DNA from 3 places in the Peribacillus sp. NPDC097675 genome. Region 2 is predicted to be linked to each of the others. Evidence: riboswitches for the same ligand, from Rfam matches in the RefSeq annotation. Region 2 holds a riboswitch; each other region holds the start of a gene.
What was found. A riboswitch is a leader RNA that binds a small molecule or an ion and turns the genes downstream of it on or off. The one in region 2 is predicted to bind S-adenosylmethionine.
Positions count from the first base shown of each region.

Region 1 (7,008 bases), on a different contig from region 2:
TGAGGGATTCATCGACACTGCTTGCCGCTCAAGCTGAGCAAATGTCAGCGAGTTCCGAGGAAAGCCTGGCCTCTTCGGAGATGGTCGCAACAACCGCAGAGGATAATATGCAGGGAACGAATCAGCAGGTGACCATAATCGAGGATTCAGTGAATTCCATGAATGAAATGGCTGCAGCGGTCGGAAGGATTACGGAAAGTAATGTCGATATGCTTCAATCGGCTGAAACCGTGAATTCGCTTGTAAATGAGGGATCCTCCAGCATGAATGCCGTGACAAAGGAAATGAATAATATCAATGCTACCATTCAAGATTCAGCAAGCATCATGGAAAAGATGGCAATTCATTCTAGTGATATTCAAAGGGTGACAGCGTTGATTACGGACATTTCCGATCAAACGAACTTACTCGCCTTGAATGCTGCCATCGAGGCCGCCCGTGCTGGAGAACATGGAAAGGGTTTTGCCGTAGTGGCAGATGAAGTCCGGAAACTGGCCGAGGAATCGAAACGGTCCGCTTCAGAGATCGCAAACATGGTCTCTATAATTCAAGATGCTACCAAAAAAGGAGTGGAATCCATCAAGATTGGGAGCGAGAAAGCGGTAGATGGACTGGTGGCTTCTGAAAATTCATTACAGATGTTCAATCAAATCAAAGTGGCAGTCGGAGAGGTGAGTGAACGGATTGGATCGACTTCCATTGCCATCGATGAGATTCAAGCGATGACCGAAGAAGTGGCAGCAGGTTCCTTATCCATAAAAGAAATTGCGGTGTCGGCTGCCGAACGGGCTTATGATACTAGTGCCGCAACAGAAGAACAGCTGGCTGCGAATGAACAAATTACTACAGGAGCCCAATCACTAGCATCCTTGGCGGAAAGGCTACAAAAAGAAGTGAGTCACTTTAAGATTTAAGAATATAATCAGTAACCCGAACGAAGAACAATTTCTCGTTCGGGCTTTTTCTTGCTGGAAGGTGGCTTATCCTTTGAAATGTTCGATAGCCCGGGGTTTCGAGCTTATTATAATGATAAAAAGAGGACCATGCGAGTTTCGCTTGGTCCTTTCGTATTCCTGAATTATGCAATTGGTCCGCCAAGTTCTTCGATTTCATTTGGAACGCTTCCAAATTTTTTGAAGTTGGCACGGAATTGTGCTGCCAAGTCTTTTGCTGACTCAGTATACGCAGCTGGATCTTCCCACGTCTTGATTGGTTGAAGCACTTCGTCAGGAACACCTGGAACATGAACAGGAATGTCCAATCCGAAGATATCATCTTTAATGGTTTCGATGTTTGCTAATTCTCCTTCAAGTGCTGCTTGGATCATGGCACGAGTGTAAGCAAGCTTCATGCGGCTGCCCGTTCCATAAGCACCGCCAGTCCAACCTGTGTTGACCAGGTAAACTTTTGAATCATGCTCGTCGATTTTTTCCCCAAGCATTTCTGCATAGCGTTGTGCAGGTAGTGGTAGGAAAGGTGAACCGAAGCATGTCGAGAATGTTGCTTCAGGAGACGTCACTCCTCTTTCAGTACCAGCCAATTTACTAGTGTATCCGCTCAAGAAGTGGAACATGGCTTGTTCTTTAGAAAGTTTGCTGATAGGAGGCAGTACGCCAGATGCATCAGCCGTTAAGAAAATGATTGTATTTGGATGTCCCGCGATACTTGGATTCACGATATTATCAATCGCTTGCATTTGGTAAGCGGCACGCGTGTTTTCCGTCAATGAGCTATCATCGTAATCCGCTTCGCGCGTATCGGGATCCACCACTACATTTTCCAATACCGCGCCAAAACGAATGGCGTCGAAAATCTGTGGTTCTTTTTCACGTGAAAGATTAATGGTTTTTGCATAGCATCCGCCCTCGATGTTGAATACACCGTTAGAAGACCAGCCGTGTTCGTCATCACCAATCAGTTTCCGGTTCGTGTCGGCAGATAACGTGGTTTTACCAGTACCGGACAATCCGAAGAATAAAGCGACATCGCCTTCACGACCTACATTTGCCGAGCAATGCATCGGAAGGATTTCTTCTTCCGGAAGTAGGTAGTTCATGATGGAGAAAATGGATTTTTTCATTTCACCTGCATATTCGGTTCCACCGATTAGGATTGTTCTGCGTTCGAATGAAACCATGATGAACGTTTCGGATTTAGTCCCGTCAACTTTTGGATCGGCTTTGAAATTAGGTGCAGATAGGATCGTGAATTCTGCTTCATGCCCTCTCAGTTCCTCCTCGTTCGGACGGATGAACAAAGTATGAGCAAAAAGGTTATGCCAAGCATATTCATTTACAACTCGGATAGGAAGGCGTGATGATTCGTCGGCGCCAGCGAAGCCTTTGAAAACAAAGAGTTCTTCTTTTGCTTTTAGGTAGTCCACTACTTTGCTATATAGATTATTGAAGACTTCTTCAGAAATTGGCTGGTTCACTGGGCCCCAGTCTATTTTATCTTTTACCGAAGCTTCTTCTACAATATATTTATCTTTAGGTGAACGGCCCGTGTATTTGCCGGTTTCAGCTTTTACTGCGCCAGTCGACGTTAAAACGCCTTCATTTCTGCTTAATACTTTTTCAACTAATTGAGGAACTGAGAGCTGAGTTTGCACATTATTCCCTGCTAATAATTGGTGTAACTCATTAACGTCAACAGAATTCATATATGAGATACCATCCTTTGTTTAAGTTTTATATTACAATTAGTATAACACATTAGATTGAATAGTCTATACTATTTAAACGTTTTTTGTGAACGATTATAGAATAGTCAAATTAATCAATTTTTTTATATCCATGAGTAACCTAGTGTTTAATGCCGGCATATACTTGCAGTGAACCATCCTGGATGGTCAGCACTAAAGTTGCCCAGAAAGGAAGATAATCTTATGGTAGTCAATCTTGGATGTAAGAAACGGATGCCCCCGTAAAAAATTAGGGCTCTCGCTGGGATTATCGAAAATCTTCTTTTATATAGGAAGAAACGAAGTAAAACAGCCTATATGAAAAGGAAAAAGGGATTAAAATATGGTTTCCATAGTGCTAATTGCTTGTGACTGAATTATCCATCAATATCAATGGTCTGAAATTCCAGTCTACTCTAAGAATACTATTTATAGTTCATCAGTGCCATAAAAAAAGTTTTTTTATTTTTCGTTGATGGGGAAAAATGTTCTAATTAGAAAAACATTGACAAATTCAGACTAAATGCGATAGTATCTTAAATTGTACGGATTCTCTTATCCCGAGTTGGTGGAGGGACAGGCCCTTTGAAACCCAGCAACCTGCCATATTGAACTTGACCCAAAGATCAATCGCCGAAAATAAAGCGATGATTCTTCAAGGAATTGTGGTGATGGTGCTAACCTGAGCAAGGTAAAGACCCTTGAACGATAAGAGTGAAAGGATAGATGATAGAATTTTTAAACCTTTCCTCATAACCCAGGGAAGGTTTTTGTGTTTTTTTCATGAATTCTGTGTCTATGATTGAAACTAATAAGGGAAACGAGTTCCGTAAAGATCAGGCTTATGCCTACAACATACTAACTTCCAAGGAGGAAATAAGATGTCAAAGAAACGTCTATTTACTTCTGAATCTGTTACAGAAGGCCATCCGGATAAGATTTGTGATCAGATTTCAGATTCCATTTTAGATGCAATCCTTGCTAAGGATGCAAATGCGCGTGTCGCGTGTGAAACAAGTGTGACGACAGGTCTTGTGCTTGTTGCTGGAGAAATTACAACATCGGCTTACGTGGATATTTCGCGTATCGTCCGTGATACGATTGCAGGAATTGGCTACACGCGTGCGAAATATGGCTTCGATGCCGAGACTTGTGCCGTTCTAAGCTCAATCGATGAGCAGTCTGCTGATATCGCAGCGGGCGTTGATAAAGCATTAGAAGCACGTGAAGGCACGATGTCGGAAGAGGAAATCGATGCAATCGGTGCAGGGGACCAAGGTCTTATGTTCGGATTCGCGTGCAATGAAACGGAAGAGCTTATGCCCCTTCCCATTTCATTGGCCCACAAGCTTTCTTTCCGCCTTTCTCAAGTTCGTAAGAATGATACGCTAAGCTATTTGCGTCCTGATGGTAAAACACAGGTAACGGTTGAGTATGATGAGAATAACCTGCCTGTGCGTGTAGATACTATCGTCATCTCTACACAGCATGATCCTGAAGTGACACTTGAGCAAATTCAAGCGGACCTGAAAGAACATGTGATTAAAGCGGTTGTGCCAGCTGACTTAATCGACGAAAACACGAAATACTTCATCAACCCGACTGGTCGTTTCGTAATCGGTGGACCACAAGGGGATGCGGGTCTTACTGGACGTAAGATCATCGTTGATACGTACGGCGGATACGCTCGTCACGGCGGCGGTGCTTTCTCTGGTAAAGATGCGACGAAAGTTGACCGTTCTGCGGCATATGCTGCACGTTACGTTGCGAAAAACATCGTAGCTGCCGGCCTAGCTGATAAAGCGGAGGTGCAATTAGCATACGCAATTGGTGTGGCTAAGCCTGTATCGATTTCAGTCGATACATTCGGCACAGGAACAGTAAGTGAAGAGGTACTAGTGGAATTGGTGGAAGCGAATTTCGACCTACGTCCAGCTGGTATCATCAAGATGCTTGACCTTCGTCGCCCAATCTACAAACAAACAGCTGCATATGGTCACTTCGGCCGTACAGATGTTGATTTGCCTTGGGAGCGCACGGATAAAGCAGAGGCTTTGAAAACACAAGCTCAAGCGTAAACCATAATTAAAAAGGTGCCTCGCAATTTGCGAGGCACCTTTTTGATGGAGTTAAATAGGATTAAATATGGTTACGTAGGGAATAATTCAATGAATCCTATTTTTGTGAATTTTACTTAATTCGTTCAGCCTGTTTATAAATCTGCCCTTTTTCAGCGTATTCACGAACGATTCGATCCATATCCTGGCGATCTTCATCATTGATTTCGCGAACGACTTTGGCTGGACGTCCAAACGCTAACGTGTTTGGTGGGATCACTTTTCCTTGAGGAACAAGGCTACCGGCTCCGATAAAGGCACCTTCACCAATTTCCGCACCATCAAGTATGATGGAACCCATACCGACGAGAGCCCCTTTTCGAACCTGACAGCTATGTAGGATGACTTGGTGGCCGATGGTCACTTCATCTTCAATTATTAATGGGTTATTGGGGCTTTGATGAAGAACGCTATTATCTTGTACGCTTACTCTTTTACCGATGATGGTAGGAGCTACGTCACCACGGATGACGGTATTGAACCAGATTGTTGATTCTTCTCCAATCTTCACATCGCCTGTTACGACGGCATTTTCAGCAAGATAAGCGCTCTCGGCAATATCTGGTTCTGCACCTTTGAATGGATAAATAATCAATTTTAATCATTTCCTTTCCGAAGTGGATAATTTTACTGTATTATTTTAATATACCGTATCAAAATAGGCTTGGCTAATATTTCAAGTAGCCCAACTTATTCGGCTTCGTTTTTGTCGAAAATCATGAAGATGGTTATAATTTATCATATAGATTATTTTTCATTCAGCATGGAACGGAAACAACTAGAGAAAAAGTGAAAGGGGGATTTCGAATGTGGAAATGGGAGACGGACGGAGACGCAAAAGGCGTCATCGTCATAATTCATGGGGCAATGGAACATCATGGCCGTTATAAGTGGTTAACTCAAATGTGGCTTTCAGCCGGATACCATGTCGTCATGGGTGACCTTCCTGGGCAGGGAATGACTACTCGCGCTTTCCGAGGGCATATCGATTCCTTTGACGAATATTTAGAAGAAGTAAAAAGCTGGATAGAAGATGCCTACGATTATTCTCTTCCGGTCTTTTTATTAGGACATAGCATGGGCGGCTTGATTGCAATCCGTCTGCTTCAGGAGGAGGAATGGGATATTGCGGGGGTCATTTTATCATCGCCATGTCTCGGCCTGATGACGCATCCTCCCAAATATTTAACTGCGATTTCACACGGGATGAATATCGTAATGCCTAAGTTCCGGGTGGATTCTGGGTTAACTCCCCAAATGGCGACGAGAAATTCGGAAATCCGTGAATCGGATACGAATGATACATTATACATTACCAAGGTATCTGTTCGATGGTATCGCGAGCTTGTACAGGCTATGAAGGATGCTTTTGAAGAAATACCGGAGTTCCAAGATGTACCGTTCCTGTTGATGCAGGGCGGAGAAGACAAGGTTGTCAACAAGAAAGCGGTCCGTGAGTGGTTCAATTATAATTTGGCCAGCGAAAAGCAATACAAGGAATGGCCGAAGTTATATCATGAAATTTTCAACGAACCGGAACGGGATGATGTCTTTCAATATGCACTCAGTTTCGTTGAAAACCGGTTGAAGATATTAGGGTATGTTGTTTAAAATGGTCCGAAGCTAAAAAGAAACATACAGGAAAGAGGTGCTCATTGCGCCTCTTTTCTGTATGTTTTGATGATTACTATGGGGTCTTCACTAGGTTTTGAAGTGTTTCCATAACCCTAGATAGGGCTAACAAAGAATGAGTGGTCTCGAATTCTCCGATATCTAAGTGATGATCTGCATGTGGAACAATCTCGATTTGTAGATTAGTGCTATGCAATTGGTCGATTTGATTTGAATGATAGTGGGGGTCTTTGTCCCCGATAACGAGGAGTCCTTGATGTTCACTGTTTAAGAGTGAATCGAAAATCGATTCGAACTTTAACAATGGAGTAAGTAAAATCACCTTTGAATGTAAGAATTCGTTTCTTTTGAATAGGTCATTCACGATGGGGATGGTTCCAAGGGACTTACCTAAGAATATCGTTTCGGTATATTCACCATTTTTAAGAACATCCAAGATGACAGGATGAATATCATCCATCATGGTCTTGGATATTTCCTCAAGAGGTTTTTTTAGAAAATATTCCCCATAGGAGTAATGGACATGAATAATATCCACTTTATTTTGAAGCATGGTCATCGTTGCATAATAAAATA
Region 1 covers NZ_JBNNSK010000008.1:48,958-55,965, forward strand. The annotation lists gene ACQKL5_RS12930 (methyl-accepting chemotaxis protein) at 1-914, shown strand, start outside; gene pckA (phosphoenolpyruvate carboxykinase (ATP)) at 1,079-2,662, opposite strand; SAM riboswitch class I at 3,236-3,398, shown strand; gene metK (methionine adenosyltransferase) at 3,565-4,761, shown strand; gene ACQKL5_RS12945 (gamma carbonic anhydrase family protein) at 4,874-5,392, opposite strand; gene ACQKL5_RS12950 (lysophospholipase) at 5,608-6,411, shown strand; gene ACQKL5_RS12955 (alpha/beta hydrolase) at 6,488-7,008, opposite strand, start outside.
Region 1: it holds a riboswitch for S-adenosylmethionine, as region 2 does, so the genes downstream of both, metK (methionine adenosyltransferase) here and ACQKL5_RS12105 (methionine ABC transporter ATP-binding protein) in region 2, are expected to answer to the same signal.

Region 2 (7,008 bases):
TTTACCGTACGGTCGGCCTTTATGACCAACGACAAAGCAAGCTGACTGATGAGCAAATAAAAGATGGCAAGTCCATGGCTGCAGCAGTTGCTGAATACGCAATCGAGTGCTCATTGAACAAATTCTTCGCTTCAGAAGTGTTGGATTATGTAACCGATGAGGGAGTTCAACTTCATGGCGGTTACGGCTTCATGCAAGAATACGAAATTGAAAAAGCATACCGTGATTCTCGTATCAACCGCATCTTTGAAGGAACGAATGAAATCAACCGTTTACTGGTTCCAGGTACATTCCTGAAAAAAGCCCTAAAAGGTGAACTTCCTCTTCTTCAAAAAGCTCAAGGTCTACAAGAGGAATTATTGATGATGATGCCAGAAGAGCCAGGTGACGAGCCATTGGCACAAGAAAAAATGTTAGTTAGAAATGCTAAGAAAATTGGCATTTTGGCTGCCGGCCTTGCTGCACAAAAATTCGGTAAAAAACTTGATCAAGAACAAGAAATCCTATCTAATATTGCGGATATCGTTTCTCTTGCTTATGCAGCTGAGTCAGTGGTATTACGTACAGAAAAAGCAATTGCGACTACAGGTCTAGAAAAGAACCAACAAAAAGTGCTTTACACTGAAATCTTCGTACAAGAAGCTTTCAATGAAATCGAACAACATGCTAAAGAAACCCTGATTGCTGTGGAGACTGGCGATACACTTCGCATCATGCTTGCTTCCCTTCGCAAGTTGACTAGACATAACCCAATCAATGTCATTGCAAAAAAACGCGAAGCTTCCGTAAAAGTAATTGAAAATGAGAAATATGCACTTTAATCATTAGGAAAGTGCACAAGAAAGGGGATGCCGATATCGGGTATTCCCTTTCTTTTATGTGGGATAGTACGAGAGAGTATTTCGTTGTATTGCCCCCAGAAAACGGGTATTCTAATGGTAGGTGGTGAGACAATGGGCTTAACATTATACTGGTACCCAAAATGCGGCACATGCCGTAATGCAAAGAAGTGGTTGGATAGTCATGAATTGCAATACGAGGCGATTCATATCGTGGAAAATCCCCCTTCTCGGGCAGAAATTGAACAACTCTATAAAAGTAGTGGATTAGAATTGAAGAAGTTTTTTAATACTAGCGGGCAAAAATATCGGGAGCTAGGCTTAAAAGATAAGCTAAAAGAAGCCACTGAAGCAGAATTGCTAGATATCTTGGCTACGGATGGTATGCTTTTGAAGAGACCAATTGTTACTGACGGTTCGAAAGTGACAGTAGGCTTTAAGGAAGAGCAATTCGAACAGACTTGGAACTGACACTTTACAAAAGATTTTGGCAATTCCTTATCATAACAAAGAATCTACCTTATAATGTAATAGATAAAAATACTGTAAGATGGGGGAGTTAATGATGACAACACCAAAAGAACTTCGTTATACCAAAGAACATGAATGGGTCAAAACGGAAGACGGTAAAGTACGCATTGGCATTACGGCCTTTGCTCAGTCCGAACTGGGGGACATCGTTTTTGTGGAACTTCCAGAGATTGGGTCAGAACTGAAGGCGAACGAGCCTTTTGGCAGTGTAGAATCTGTTAAAACGGTTTCTGAACTTTATGCTCCTATCAGTGGCAAGGTCATTGAAGTGAATGAAGAGCTTAACGACAATCCTGAATTCGTTAATGAATCTCCATTTGAGAAAGCATGGATGATTGTGCTTGAACCATCAGATACTAATGAGGTTGAACAACTGATGAGTGCCGACGAATATGAAAGCCTGATAAACGGTTAAAGAAAGTGAGGGGAGGCTTTAAAGAGCCTGCTCTTTTTCAATTCGAGTTGAGGCGGGGTGATGAGATGGAATGGGATATTCCTGATAAAGTGATCATTGTTGAAGGCCGTTCCGATAAACGAAAAGTGGCTTCCGTTTTAGACGAAGAAGTGGAAATTAGATGTACGAACGGCACAATCTCATTAACTAAGCTGGATGAAATGGTGGATGAATTGATAGGCCGGGATGTTTACATCCTTTTTGATGCAGATGAGTCAGGGGAAAAACTAAGGAAACAATTTCGTCGTGAATTGCCCGAAGCGAATCATTTGTACATAGATAAGATGTACAAGGAAGTGGAGGATACCCCAGAACATCACATTGCTTCCGTGCTTATGACTGCGAATATGAATGTGAAAGCCAAATTCTTAAGTTAAAGGATGGAAGATTAACTGATGGAGGAATGGAAAGAAAAAGATTTTAAGCAGGCTGTTGACCGAGGGGATACCTTTAGCTTATATCTCTATACGCCTTTATGCGGTACCTGCCAGGTAGCTTCTAGGATGCTTTCCATAACACTTGAGCTATTCCCAGAAATGAAGGCAGGAAAGATGAACATGAATTATGTCCAGCCACTGGCTGAAGAATATGAAATTGAGAGTGTACCTTGCTTATTGCTTTTTAGAAAAGGGAAGCTAATCGAGAAAATATATGCCTTTCAGTCCGTACCCTATTTATATGGATTGATGAAAGAAATAAGCTAAAAGCCGATCCTGTAGGATTGGTTTTTTGTTGTATGCAAAAAGCAATATAGTAATTTTATAAAATAATTGAATATTCTAATAGTTTGTTGACTGGCTACGACTAAAGTGCTATATTTTGTAATAAGTATATGTTGAATCGTTTAGTGGTTCGTAAAAGAGAAGAAAAAAGATAGTTTCACTTCTGCTTTTTAAAGATAATTCCTTCAGCGTGAGTATTCAGAGCGAAGAGGGGTCAAACTTCTTCTTTTTTCATAAGCAATGAGATAGCATCCCTAATAATTCCTACTAAAACCATAGAAAAAGGGGAGAAAATGATGACAGAGAAAAATTTCCGTTTTGAAACTTTAAGTGTGCATGGTGGCCTTCAGCTTGACGAAACGGGCGCCCGTGCTGTGCCTATTTATCAAAGCAATGCTTATTTGTTCAAAGATACAGATCATGCGGCGAATCTGTTCGGACTAAAGGAAAGTGGATACATCTATACACGGCTTCATAATCCAACTGTCAGCGTTTTTGAAGAAAGAATGGCCCTGTTGGAAGGAGGCATTGGTGGATTGGCAGTAGCAAGTGGCATGGCTGCGATAACACTTGCCATTCTAAACATTGCTACTATGGGAGATGAGATTATTGCTGCTTCTACATTATATGGCGGCACATATAATCTATTTGAAAACACTCTTCCTAAGTACGGAATTAAAGTGAAATTCGTCTCTCCCGATGATCCGGAAAATTTCAAAAAAGCCATCACTCCACGAACGAAGGCCATTTTCGCTGAAACGATTGGCAATCCAAGTTTAAGGGTTCTAGATATAGAAGCGGTGGCCGACATAGCCCATGAATCCGGTGTCCCATTGATTATCGATAACACTTTTGCGACACCATATCTGTGCCAGCCGATAGAGTTCGGAGCGGATATCGTCATCCATTCAGCCACAAAGTGGCTATTGGGCAACGGTACCACATTAGGCGGTGTCATTATTGATGGAGGTAAATTCGATTGGAATTCACCTAACTATCCAGGCTTTACCGAACCTGATCCAAGTTATGATGGGCTTGTCTACTCCGAGGCAGTAGGACCTGCTGCCTTTATCACCAAAGCACGTGTCCAATTGCTTCGGGATATGGGGCCAACTTTAAGTGCTCAAAGTGCCTTCCAGTTTACTCTAGGCTTGGAAACACTGCATGTAAGGATGAAAGAGCACCTTTTAAATACGAGGGCAATCATTCAATTCTTGGAAGAACATCCGGCAGTCTCCTGGGTTTCATATCCGGGTAATGATGATCATCCCGATAAAGCCCTTGCAGATAAATACTTGCCTAAGGGACCTGGATCTGTGGTGACATTTGGCATTAAAGGAGGACGTGAAGCGGGGGCGAAACTCATCAATTCAGTGGGGTTATGGTCACATGTTGCCAATGTGGGGGATGCGAAGAGCTTAATTATCCACCCCGCGAGTACAACTCACCAACAATTGAACGAGGTAGGTCTGGTTCAAGCAGGTGTTAGTGCAGATCAGGTACGGTTATCAATCGGAATAGAAAATGTGGAAGATTTAATCGAGGATTTAGAGCAAGCTATTGAAAAAGCGACGAATACCGTTTCGGTGAACTCAAAAACAGTTTAATAGCAATCCAAGTGTCTCAGTAATTATCCATTGCACTCCTTTTTTATCTGTGATAGAATTTCACCATAGTAAAATGAACGTAATGATAAAAGAATAGTCCATATATAGCTCTTATCAAGAGAGGTGGAGGGATGTGCCCGTTGAAACCCGGCAACCGACAAGGATTTTCCTTGGAAAGGTGCCAATTCACACAAAGCGTAATCGCTTTGGGAGATGAGAGGAAGGCCTGCTTTTCCCTGCCTTTCTGCTCATGCAGAAGGGCTTTTTCTATTTCTTTACAGTCATAAATGGTAGGATGTCACAAATATAAATCAACTAAATTCATAGGTTTTATTGGATAAAGAGGTGAGCATAGATGATTACATTGTCAAACGTTAGTAAACTTTTTCGAACAGGAAAAGGGAATAATGAAACGATTCACGCTGTGAATAGTGTGAATTTAAAGATAAATAAAGGTGAGATTTTTGGAATCATAGGGTACAGTGGAGCGGGGAAAAGCACGCTTATCCGGATGCTTAATGGGCTGGAAACGCCTACTGAAGGATCGGTGGTCGTTGCAGAAAATGAAGTGTCCACTATCAAAGGATCTAAGCTTCGAAAAGCCCGTCAAGAGATAAGCATGATTTTTCAACACTTTAACCTCTTGTGGTCAAGGACTGTGCAGGAAAATATAGCCTTTCCTTTGGAAATTGCGGGAATAGGCAAACAAGAGCGTGTCAAACGTGTTAATGAACTGATAAAGTTAGTCGGTCTAGAAGGAAGGGAAAAGGCCTTTCCATCACAACTTAGTGGTGGTCAAAAACAAAGGGTTGGTATAGCGAGGGCCCTTGCCAATAACCCGAAAGTGCTATTGTGTGATGAAGCGACGTCCGCTTTGGATCCCCAAACAACGGATTCAATCTTGGAATTGCTTGTGGACATCAACCAGCGACTGGGATTGACGATTGTCTTGATTACACACGAGATGCATGTCATCCGTAAAATTTGCAACCGGGTTGCGGTGATGGAAAATGGCCGGGTAGTGGAACAAGGAGCTGTTTTGGACGTTTTCAGAAATCCGAAAGAACAAATGACCAAGCGTTTTGTTCAACAGGTGACAGAACCAGAAGAGACAAGAGAAACGATGGAGCATTTGTTTGAACGATATCCAGCTGGAAAAGTGATTCAGCTGACATTTGTCGGAGATCATGCAGAGAGCCCGTTAATCACCAAATTGGTTCGTAATTTCGAGTTGGAAGTCAATATTGTCCAAGGGAAAATTTCTCAAACCAGAAGCGGTTCATATGGAACATTGTTTATTCACCTTGATGGTAATGAAGATGAAATGCTCCGCGCAATCGAATTCATAAAAGCACAGCAAGTTGGCGTGGAGGTGATTACTCATGCTTGAAGAATTATTGCCGAATGTAGATTGGGAAGACATTATCGAAGCGACGAAAGAAACGCTATATATGACAAGTATCTCGGTTGTAGCTACCTTTATTCTGGGCATATTATTGGGTTTGCTTCTCTTTTTAACAGGTAAGGGGAATATGTGGGAGAATCGGGGCATCAATGGGGTATTGAGTGCTTTCGTTAATATTTTCCGCTCCATCCCGTTCCTTATCTTGATTGTGTTATTGATTCCATTCACTAAATCGATTGTCGGTTCCATGATTGGTGAGGATGCGGCATTACCGGCTTTGATCATTGGTGCCGCTCCATTTTATGCACGATTGGTTGAAATTGGCCTGCGTGAAATCGATAAAGGCGTCATAGAAGCAGCTAAATCAATGGGGGCCAAAACAAGTACCATCATTTTTAAAGTCCTGCTTCCAGAGTCGATGCCTGCACTCATCTCAGGGATCACTGTAACATCAATTGCATTGGTCGGGTACACGGCAATGGCCGGTGTCATAGGAGCAGGTGGGTTGGGTAACTTAGCCTATCTGGACGGTTATCAACGGAATCACAACGACGTTACCTTGGTAGCGACGATCGTCATATTAATAATCGTCTTCGTCATTCAGATTATCGGAGATGTGTTTACAACTAAATTGGATAAACGATAAGGGGAGATGTACCGGATGAAAAAGTTTTTAGGATTTGCGTTAGTTTTAGTATTATCAATTGCACTGGCAGCTTGCGGAACGGATAAAGAGAAAGATTCAGGTAGTGGGGATACAGAAAAAGAAACGAAGAAATTAGTGGTTGGGGCATCGAATGTACCGCATGCTGAAATCCTTGAAAAAGCGAAACCTCTTTTAGAAGAGAAAGGCATTGAATTGGAAATCGAGACATTCCAAGACTATATTTTACCAAACAAAGCTTTGGATGAGAAAGAGTTAGACGCTAACTACTTCCAGCACATTCCTTATTTAGAAGCTCAAATCAAGGAAAATGGATATGATTTTGTTAATGCAGGTGGCATTCACATCGAGCCGATTGGTTTATATTCAAAAAAATATAAAAGCATTGATAAGCTTCCGCAAGGGGCAACCATTATTTTAAGCAGTTCTGTTGCAGACCATGGCCGTGCATTATCACTTTTAGAAAAAAATGGCTTGATTAAACTTAAAGAAGGCATAGACAAAACGACAGCAACTGAAAAAGATATCGTTGAGAATAAGAAAAAGCTTAAATTTGATGCAGAATATGAAGCGGCATTGCTTCCGAAGATATTTGAAAGCGGTGAAGGTGATGCTGTATTGATCAACTCTAACTATGCGATCGATGCTGGCTTGAATCCGCTTAAAGATTCTATTGCAATAGAAGATTCTGAATCACCATACGTGAACGTTATCGCTGTGAATAAAGGGGACGAAAACAAAGAAGAAATCAAAACGCTTGTAGAAGTGTTACATTCCAAAGAAATT
Region 2 covers NZ_JBNNSK010000007.1:150,109-157,116, reverse strand. The annotation lists gene ACQKL5_RS12135 (acyl-CoA dehydrogenase family protein) at 1-821, shown strand, start outside; gene ACQKL5_RS12130 (arsenate reductase family protein) at 954-1,310, shown strand; gene gcvH (glycine cleavage system protein GcvH) at 1,405-1,785, shown strand; gene ACQKL5_RS12120 (toprim domain-containing protein) at 1,851-2,201, shown strand; gene ACQKL5_RS12115 (thioredoxin family protein) at 2,220-2,528, shown strand; gene ACQKL5_RS12110 (O-acetylhomoserine aminocarboxypropyltransferase/cysteine synthase family protein) at 2,843-4,153, shown strand; SAM riboswitch class I at 4,262-4,373, shown strand; gene ACQKL5_RS12105 (methionine ABC transporter ATP-binding protein) at 4,509-5,543, shown strand; gene ACQKL5_RS12100 (methionine ABC transporter permease) at 5,536-6,204, shown strand; gene ACQKL5_RS12095 (MetQ/NlpA family ABC transporter substrate-binding protein) at 6,220-7,008, shown strand, end outside.

Region 3 (7,008 bases), 140 kb from region 2:
ATTAAAACAAAGAGAGAAAACAGCCATTTATAAAGCAAAAAGAACAAAACGCAAGAATATCAAAAGGCTTTCTAGCTTAATTGCCAGTGGATTATGCCTATCCGTACTTGGAACAGGTTCTCTATCGCCGACACTCGCGCAATCATTCTCGCATATTCCTTTTATCGGACCTATCTATTCACAATTCCATGACCTTGCTGCCGAAAGAATTGAACAAAACAAACTAGCTACTGTCATTGAAAAACAAGACACACATGATGGTTTATCGATGAATGTGAAAGAAGCCGTTTATGATGAAGGACGCTTAGTCGTAACCGTCGAATATAAAGGGGATTATTCCAAATTGGACCTAGGGAACGAAGCGAATCAAGGGTATAGATACATTACCATTAACGGAAGCGAACCAAATGTCGCTATAGGATCCTCAACATCTGATGACGTAAATTCCAATACGATTATTGAATCTCACCAATTTACACTAGCTAATTATGATGAATATGGTGATTCCATCACTGTAGCTGTACATGGGGAAGATTTATTCGGAAGAAAAGGGAATTGGGATGTCTCCTTTCCTTTGGAAAAAGTAGAAGGTACGATTCAAACATTTACACCACATGCAAAAGTTCAAACAGAGGACCGTATCTATACATTATCGGTAGACCAGGTATCCTTTCTTCCACTATCCACTAGGATCGATTTGACTCTGGATTATCCTTCGGAAATGGACGAAAATGACACATGGCCATCATTTCCCTATGTCGTGACAGACGACCAAGGACATGTATACAAAGATTTAGAACTCCAATATGGACAAGTGGATGCGAGTGGACACAAAATCGTATTAGCCCTTCCGCCTATGAACACGGTCCCAAAGACATTAACCATTCAACCACACTATGATAACGGAGATCCTGGTACACCCAACTATGGTGAAATCGTAGATTTGAAGGTTGAAGTCCCATTGAATTAGCCTACCCACAAAAGAAGCAGTCAGAGCTAAACGCCTGACTGCTTCTGCTATTCAATCTCCTTTTATTCAAAATGCAAGGTATAGTCTTCTGCTTTAATCCATTTCAATTTCTTAGAGAAAACGTAGATCAGCACAAGGTTCAACACAATCGGAAGAATGAAGAAAATAACGATCATGATTGTTATATTACTACCAATCCATCCCCCTTCAGCTAGTTTCATATAATTTAAAGGACCAACTAAACCCGATAAACCAAATCCAGCACTATAGGGCGTTCCTTGTATATTTAACATACCTGCCAACGCTCCTAGTATTGCTGCCGTGATCAGCATGGGAAAGGCGATTTTCGGTTTCATGAAGAAATTCCGCATTTGAATCTTAGGAGAACCTAGTACATGTGCTAAGGCCGTTCCGAGCGAGTTCGCTTTGTAACTAGCAATGGCTAAGCCAACACCTGCTGCTACGATTCCTAGGTTAGCCGCACCAGAACCTATACCGGAAAGCATAATGACCGTCGCTACCCCCACTGTTGAAATGGGTGACAAAATGATAAGACAGAAAATAACGGAAATGATTGCTCCCATTACAATAGGTTGCAACGAGGTCACGTTAGCAATGGCGACACCCAGTAACCCTGTGGAGGATTTCACAAAGGGCAAAATGAGATACCCTATCATACCCGGTATTAAGATGCTTAAAGTCGGCATCAAAAGAATGGCATACGCTTTTAATTTATCTCCGATTAATTGAAGGAACAAAACGGTCAATGCTGCCGTGATTCCTGTGTTGATCACGACACCAATCCCATTTAAGGCAAACAAACCGTCAGCTGTTTTCTGAATGGCACCACTTCCTACCATGGCCGCAATCCCGATACTCGCCGTCTGGGTCGTTGATAATTTGAATGTAATCCCGACCATCATCCCAATCATGACTGGTAACAGGCTCATGACGAAAACAGTGATATCAAGTATGTGTTGTAATGCCGGGAAATGAGGGATTATTAGCTTAAGTATTTCCCCTAACAAAGCATTGGGAATTAATGAAACGACAATGCCTAGGCTCATCCCCGTCAATAATTTATGGAAAAAATCCTTCATATGACTTATCTCCTATCTCGCTATAATGTACATAATTATAAGAAATATTCTGACAACAGTCAAAGGATTTTTTTAATACTTTACCGCGAAAGTGTATAAAAGTAATATATGCTTCTAGCAAATCCCTTAAGCAGAAACTTCCTGTTTTAATAGATACATGTTAATCTTTTCTATTTTCTAAATTATCTGCATTTTACCTTGACCTTTATTAACACTACCTGTATAGTCGTAATTAATTGAATAGTTCACATTCTTATCCAGAGAGGTGGAGGGACTGGCCCTTTGATACCTCAGCAACAGACTTTACTGTACTGTGCTAATTCCAGAAGTGTAAAACTTGAAGATAAGAAGAGTAAATAAGCATAGCTGATTAAACCTCTTCTTTTTTTAAGAAGAGGTTTTTATATTTTAATAAGGAAAGTAGGAATCTACCATGACCATCACTTTAACGAAAGCTCCTTTTAAAGCCGATCACGTAGGAAGTCTATTAAGACCAGAAAGTGTACATCTAGCAAGAAAGCAACGGAAAGAAGGATTAATCACCGCAGAACAATTACGCGAGGTTGAAACGCAGGAAATAAAGCGTATCGTCGATAAACAAATTGAAATTGGATTAGAGGCAGTCACTGACGGGGAATTCAGACGCACCTGGTGGCACTTTGACTTCTTGGAACATTTAAATGGAATCGAAGGGTATGTCACGGAAAAAGGCCTTACCTTTGATGGAATCGAAACAGAACGTTATAACGTTCGGAATACTGGAAAAATCTCTTTTAACCCCGATCACCCCTTTATTAAAGACTTTATCGAGTTTAATGAAATCGTTGGTGGTCGGGCAGTAGCGAAACAAACCATTCCTAGTCCCAATCAATTATTTGCTGTAGGTGTCCATAATCAAGAAATCTATCCTGACATCGAAGATTATGCAAAGGATATTATTAAAGCCTATCAAGATGCCTTACAGGCCTTTTACGATGCCGGTGTACGTTATATACAATTAGATGATGTATACATAGCCAGGCTTTCCGCTCCGGACTTCCAGTTCAAAGATGGCACATATTCAAGAGAACAATTAATTGATTTAGCGTTACGCGTGATTAATGGTACATTGGAGGGAAAACCTGAAGATCTTGTTGTAACGACTCACCTTTGTCGTGGGAACTACCAATCAACTTGGGCATTCGAAGGGAGCTATGCTCGGATCGCACCGACTTTATTGGCTAAAGAACAAGTAGATGGATTCTTCTTGGAATATGATGATGATCGTTCAGGAGATTTTAAACCATTAGAGTACATTCCAAATGGCGGTGCGCAAGTCGTTCTTGGAATCGTTACATCGAAGAATGGGGAACTTGAAGATAAAGAAGCTGTTAAAGCACGGATTGAGGAAGCGTCAAAATACGTGCCACATGAACAACTATGCTTAAGCCCGCAATGTGGTTTCGCTTCCACTCATCTTGGTAACAAACTAACAGAAGAACAACAGTGGGAAAAATTGAAATTCGTTGTGGATGTCGCCAAAGAAGTGTGGGAATGAATGAAATAGGGACAAGCCTCAGGCTTGTCCCTTCTATTCAACCACAATGACTATCCTCATCATCCTCTTTCTTCACTACTACATCATCCGTAACCATATCCTTAAGTTGGTTCTTCAACGTCAGCTCTGCCGCCTTGCCATCACTTGGCGACCCGTCGGCGAAGTACATCGGAAATAGGGAAAAGAACATGATATAAAAAGAAAAGTAAATGAATTGGTACCAGATGACCGAACTTTCCAAGATGTTCTGGTAAACCAAGCTATATATGACCAACATGCTAATCAGATTAAAGATGGCTCCCCCTAAATAAATCAACATATTAGTGAATTTATTATCATATTTTAAACCCTTGAATTCACAATGCCCATTCCAAAAGTAATATTTCCTGATTTCAATATTGCAAAAGGAGAAAAGCTTATCTCCACATCCGATTAAGATTTTTTTCTCCGTACCGCCGAAGAGCGTGACAAAGAATAAATGCCCACCTAAATGAATAAGTGTGACAACCGGTAAAATCAGAAAAAAGGAAAAGAGAAATTTAGTGATATCAGATAGACCAAACATTCCAATCATCCTCCTCATGTGAGCTTGGTGTGTTCATACAAGTCCTTATTCGAAGGATGATACTCTCTTACCCGGTATAGACGGATTATAACTAGTAAATGTTCACATCTTTCCATGACTATCCCTTATAAAAGAAAATTTCACCATATATTAAAAAAACGACGATTAGTCTGCCATCATTCTGTGCATTTCCCGTCATACCTTTTTGCACTCATTCTCTTTATATCTATTCATGGCAATATTTAATTTCCCTAAATTAGTTGCTTTTCTTCCCATTTGCTGTCAAGCTTATACAATCTGGACTATAAAGAATAGAACAAGTAGGTGACGAATATGATCGAAGTTAAAAATTCCACACTTAGTGATGGAGAATTCAATAGAGGCGTTTTCGCGAAACGTGATATTAAAAAGGGTGAGCTTTTACATGAAGCACCAGTTATCGCTTATCCAAATGAAGAGCATGTCCATATAGAGAAAACATTACTGGCGGATTATGCGTTTGAGTATGGCATAAACCATACATGCTTGCTTTTAGGATACGGCATGCTGTTTAACCATTCCTATACGCCCAATGCCACATATGATATAAACTTTGACCAGCATACATTTGATTTCTTCGCGTATACGGATATTAAAGCCGGAGAAGAGATTACCATCAACTATAATGGTGAGGTCGATAATGAAGATCCGTTATGGTTCAACAAAGAAGATAATGGTGAAGAAGAAACTGATTAATAGATGAAGAAAAGCACCTGCCGTGAGTTTTCCCCACAGTAGGTGCTTTTTTTTTCGATATAAATAGAACATTCACTTAATTAGTAGGGGAATTACTTGATTTTGTTTTTGTAAAGGATTGGAGTTGGCTCTTTACCTTATCAATCGTTTCAGGATTAGCGAATGATTTAATTTGGCTCATGGTTTTTTCACGAGTTTCTTTATTACGCATTAAGTAAGCGGCTGCTCCCACTAAGACGGTTCCAATCATTTTGTTTGATGGCATCTGAGTATCCTCCTTGTAGTTTAGTATAGTATAGTATTTCCCTATACTCACTTCTTTAAACACTCGTTCCCTATCAGCAAAGTTCTTGCCCCTCTTCAGCCGGCTGGAATCACGTTGGAAGATCGTAGAAATCTTTCTTCTAATTCATGTGCTGGTAGCGGTTTGCTGAACATGTATCCTTGGACCTGGTTACAGTCCAATTCTTTTAAAAAGTCGAACTGTATTTGGTTTTCAACGCCCTCGGCCACGATATTCAGTTGCATATTTTTGGCCAGGCCAATGATGGAAGCCACAATTGCTTCATCTGGTCCACCAGTTGCCAAATTTCTGATAAAGGATTGATCGATTTTTAATGTGTTAATGGGATAATCCTTTAGGTAAGCAAAGGAACTATACCCCGTGCCAAAGTCATCTATCGCTATCTTCACGCCTAGCTCCCTTAATCTCTCAAAGGTAAAGATAGCCCTATTCACATTGTTCATCGCTGTACTTTCGGTTATTTCCAACTCCAGGTTTTTCCCTTCAATGTTCCACTTATCCAGCATTCGTTTTAACTTTTCTATAAAATTAACCTGCATGAATTGACGTGTGGATATATTGACGGCGATATGAATAGAATCGAAGCCAACTTTATGCCACTCATGAAGTTGGGCACAAGCTAAATCCAATATTTTTTCCCCGAGTTGGATGATTAACCCCGTCTCCTCCGCTAAAGGAATGAACTCAGCTGGTGACACAAACCCCAACCTTGGATGATTCCAGCGGACCAAAGCTTCGGCACCTGAAATGGTCCCTGTCCGTGTATCGATTTTGGGTTGAAAATATAAAATGAATTCATCATCCTTATGAATTCCTGTCCGCATTTCTTCTTCAATCTGGATTTTATCCAATCTACTTTCCATGGACTCTGTAAAGAATTTATACGACGAGTCTCCCGTTCCTTTTCCTAAGAACATGGCCAAATCGGCTCTTTTAATAAGTTCTCCAATATTCATCCCATCTTTAGGGAAAGCTGATATCCCGATACATGTCGTTGTATAAATTTCATGGGTATTGATCTTGATTGGTTCATCCAATGAATGCAACAACTTTTGGGCCATTATTTCCGCTTGTTCAAGTCCAGTTACCTTCGGGAGGAATACCGTAAATTCATCCACCCCGATTCTAGCGAGGAACCCCCCTGGTTCGAGACATTCATTAAAGCGCTTGGCAATTTCTTTTATGAATAAATCACCTTGGCCATGTCCCAAGGTATCATTGATGGTCTTGAATCGATTAATATCCATCAAGAGCAAGGCTGCCATTTCTTCTCCGTTTTGCTGAATGAGGATATTGGCCTTTTCCTTAAAAGCTCTCCGATTCGGTAACCCTGTAAGTTCATCATAATAAGCCATATAATTGACCTTGGCCAATGCCGCTTTTTGCTCGGTAATATCCTTGGCTATTCCATTGATGCCTATGATTTCATGATCCACATACACGGGAATGGTCAAGATGTTTAAAGCGACTTTAGTGTTATTTTTATGGAGAGCTTCTATTTCAAATGAGCGAAGGGTTCCTCTTAAAGTATCTATACAGTAATTTTTACATTCCTTCCATACCTCTTCAGAAACTAGACTTTCCAGCTCCAATTTTTGAATGTCCTCGAATGTATACCCCAAAATTCCGGAAATGGCCGGGTTGATCGTTTCCAACTTCCCATCCCTATTCATTCTAAAAATGATATCTGGGTTATATGTAACAAGGGAATCGAACTTTTGCTGTGTAAGCCGTAACTCCTTGTTCTGTAGGGTCATTTTCTTATCAAAGTTGATGATGAAGATGACCATTATCTGA
Region 3 covers NZ_JBNNSK010000007.1:14,012-21,019, forward strand. The annotation lists gene ACQKL5_RS11370 (DUF4179 domain-containing protein) at 1-970, shown strand, start outside; gene ACQKL5_RS11375 (PTS transporter subunit IIC) at 1,033-2,070, opposite strand; SAM riboswitch class I at 2,321-2,420, shown strand; gene ACQKL5_RS11380 (5-methyltetrahydropteroyltriglutamate--homocysteine S-methyltransferase) at 2,504-3,607, shown strand; gene ACQKL5_RS11385 (hypothetical protein) at 3,645-4,172, opposite strand; gene ACQKL5_RS11390 (SET domain-containing protein) at 4,506-4,907, shown strand; gene ACQKL5_RS11395 (hypothetical protein) at 4,984-5,172, opposite strand; gene ACQKL5_RS11400 (bifunctional diguanylate cyclase/phosphodiesterase) at 5,268-7,008, opposite strand, start outside.
Region 3: it holds a riboswitch for S-adenosylmethionine, as region 2 does, so the genes downstream of both, ACQKL5_RS11380 (5-methyltetrahydropteroyltriglutamate--homocysteine S-methyltransferase) here and ACQKL5_RS12105 (methionine ABC transporter ATP-binding protein) in region 2, are expected to answer to the same signal.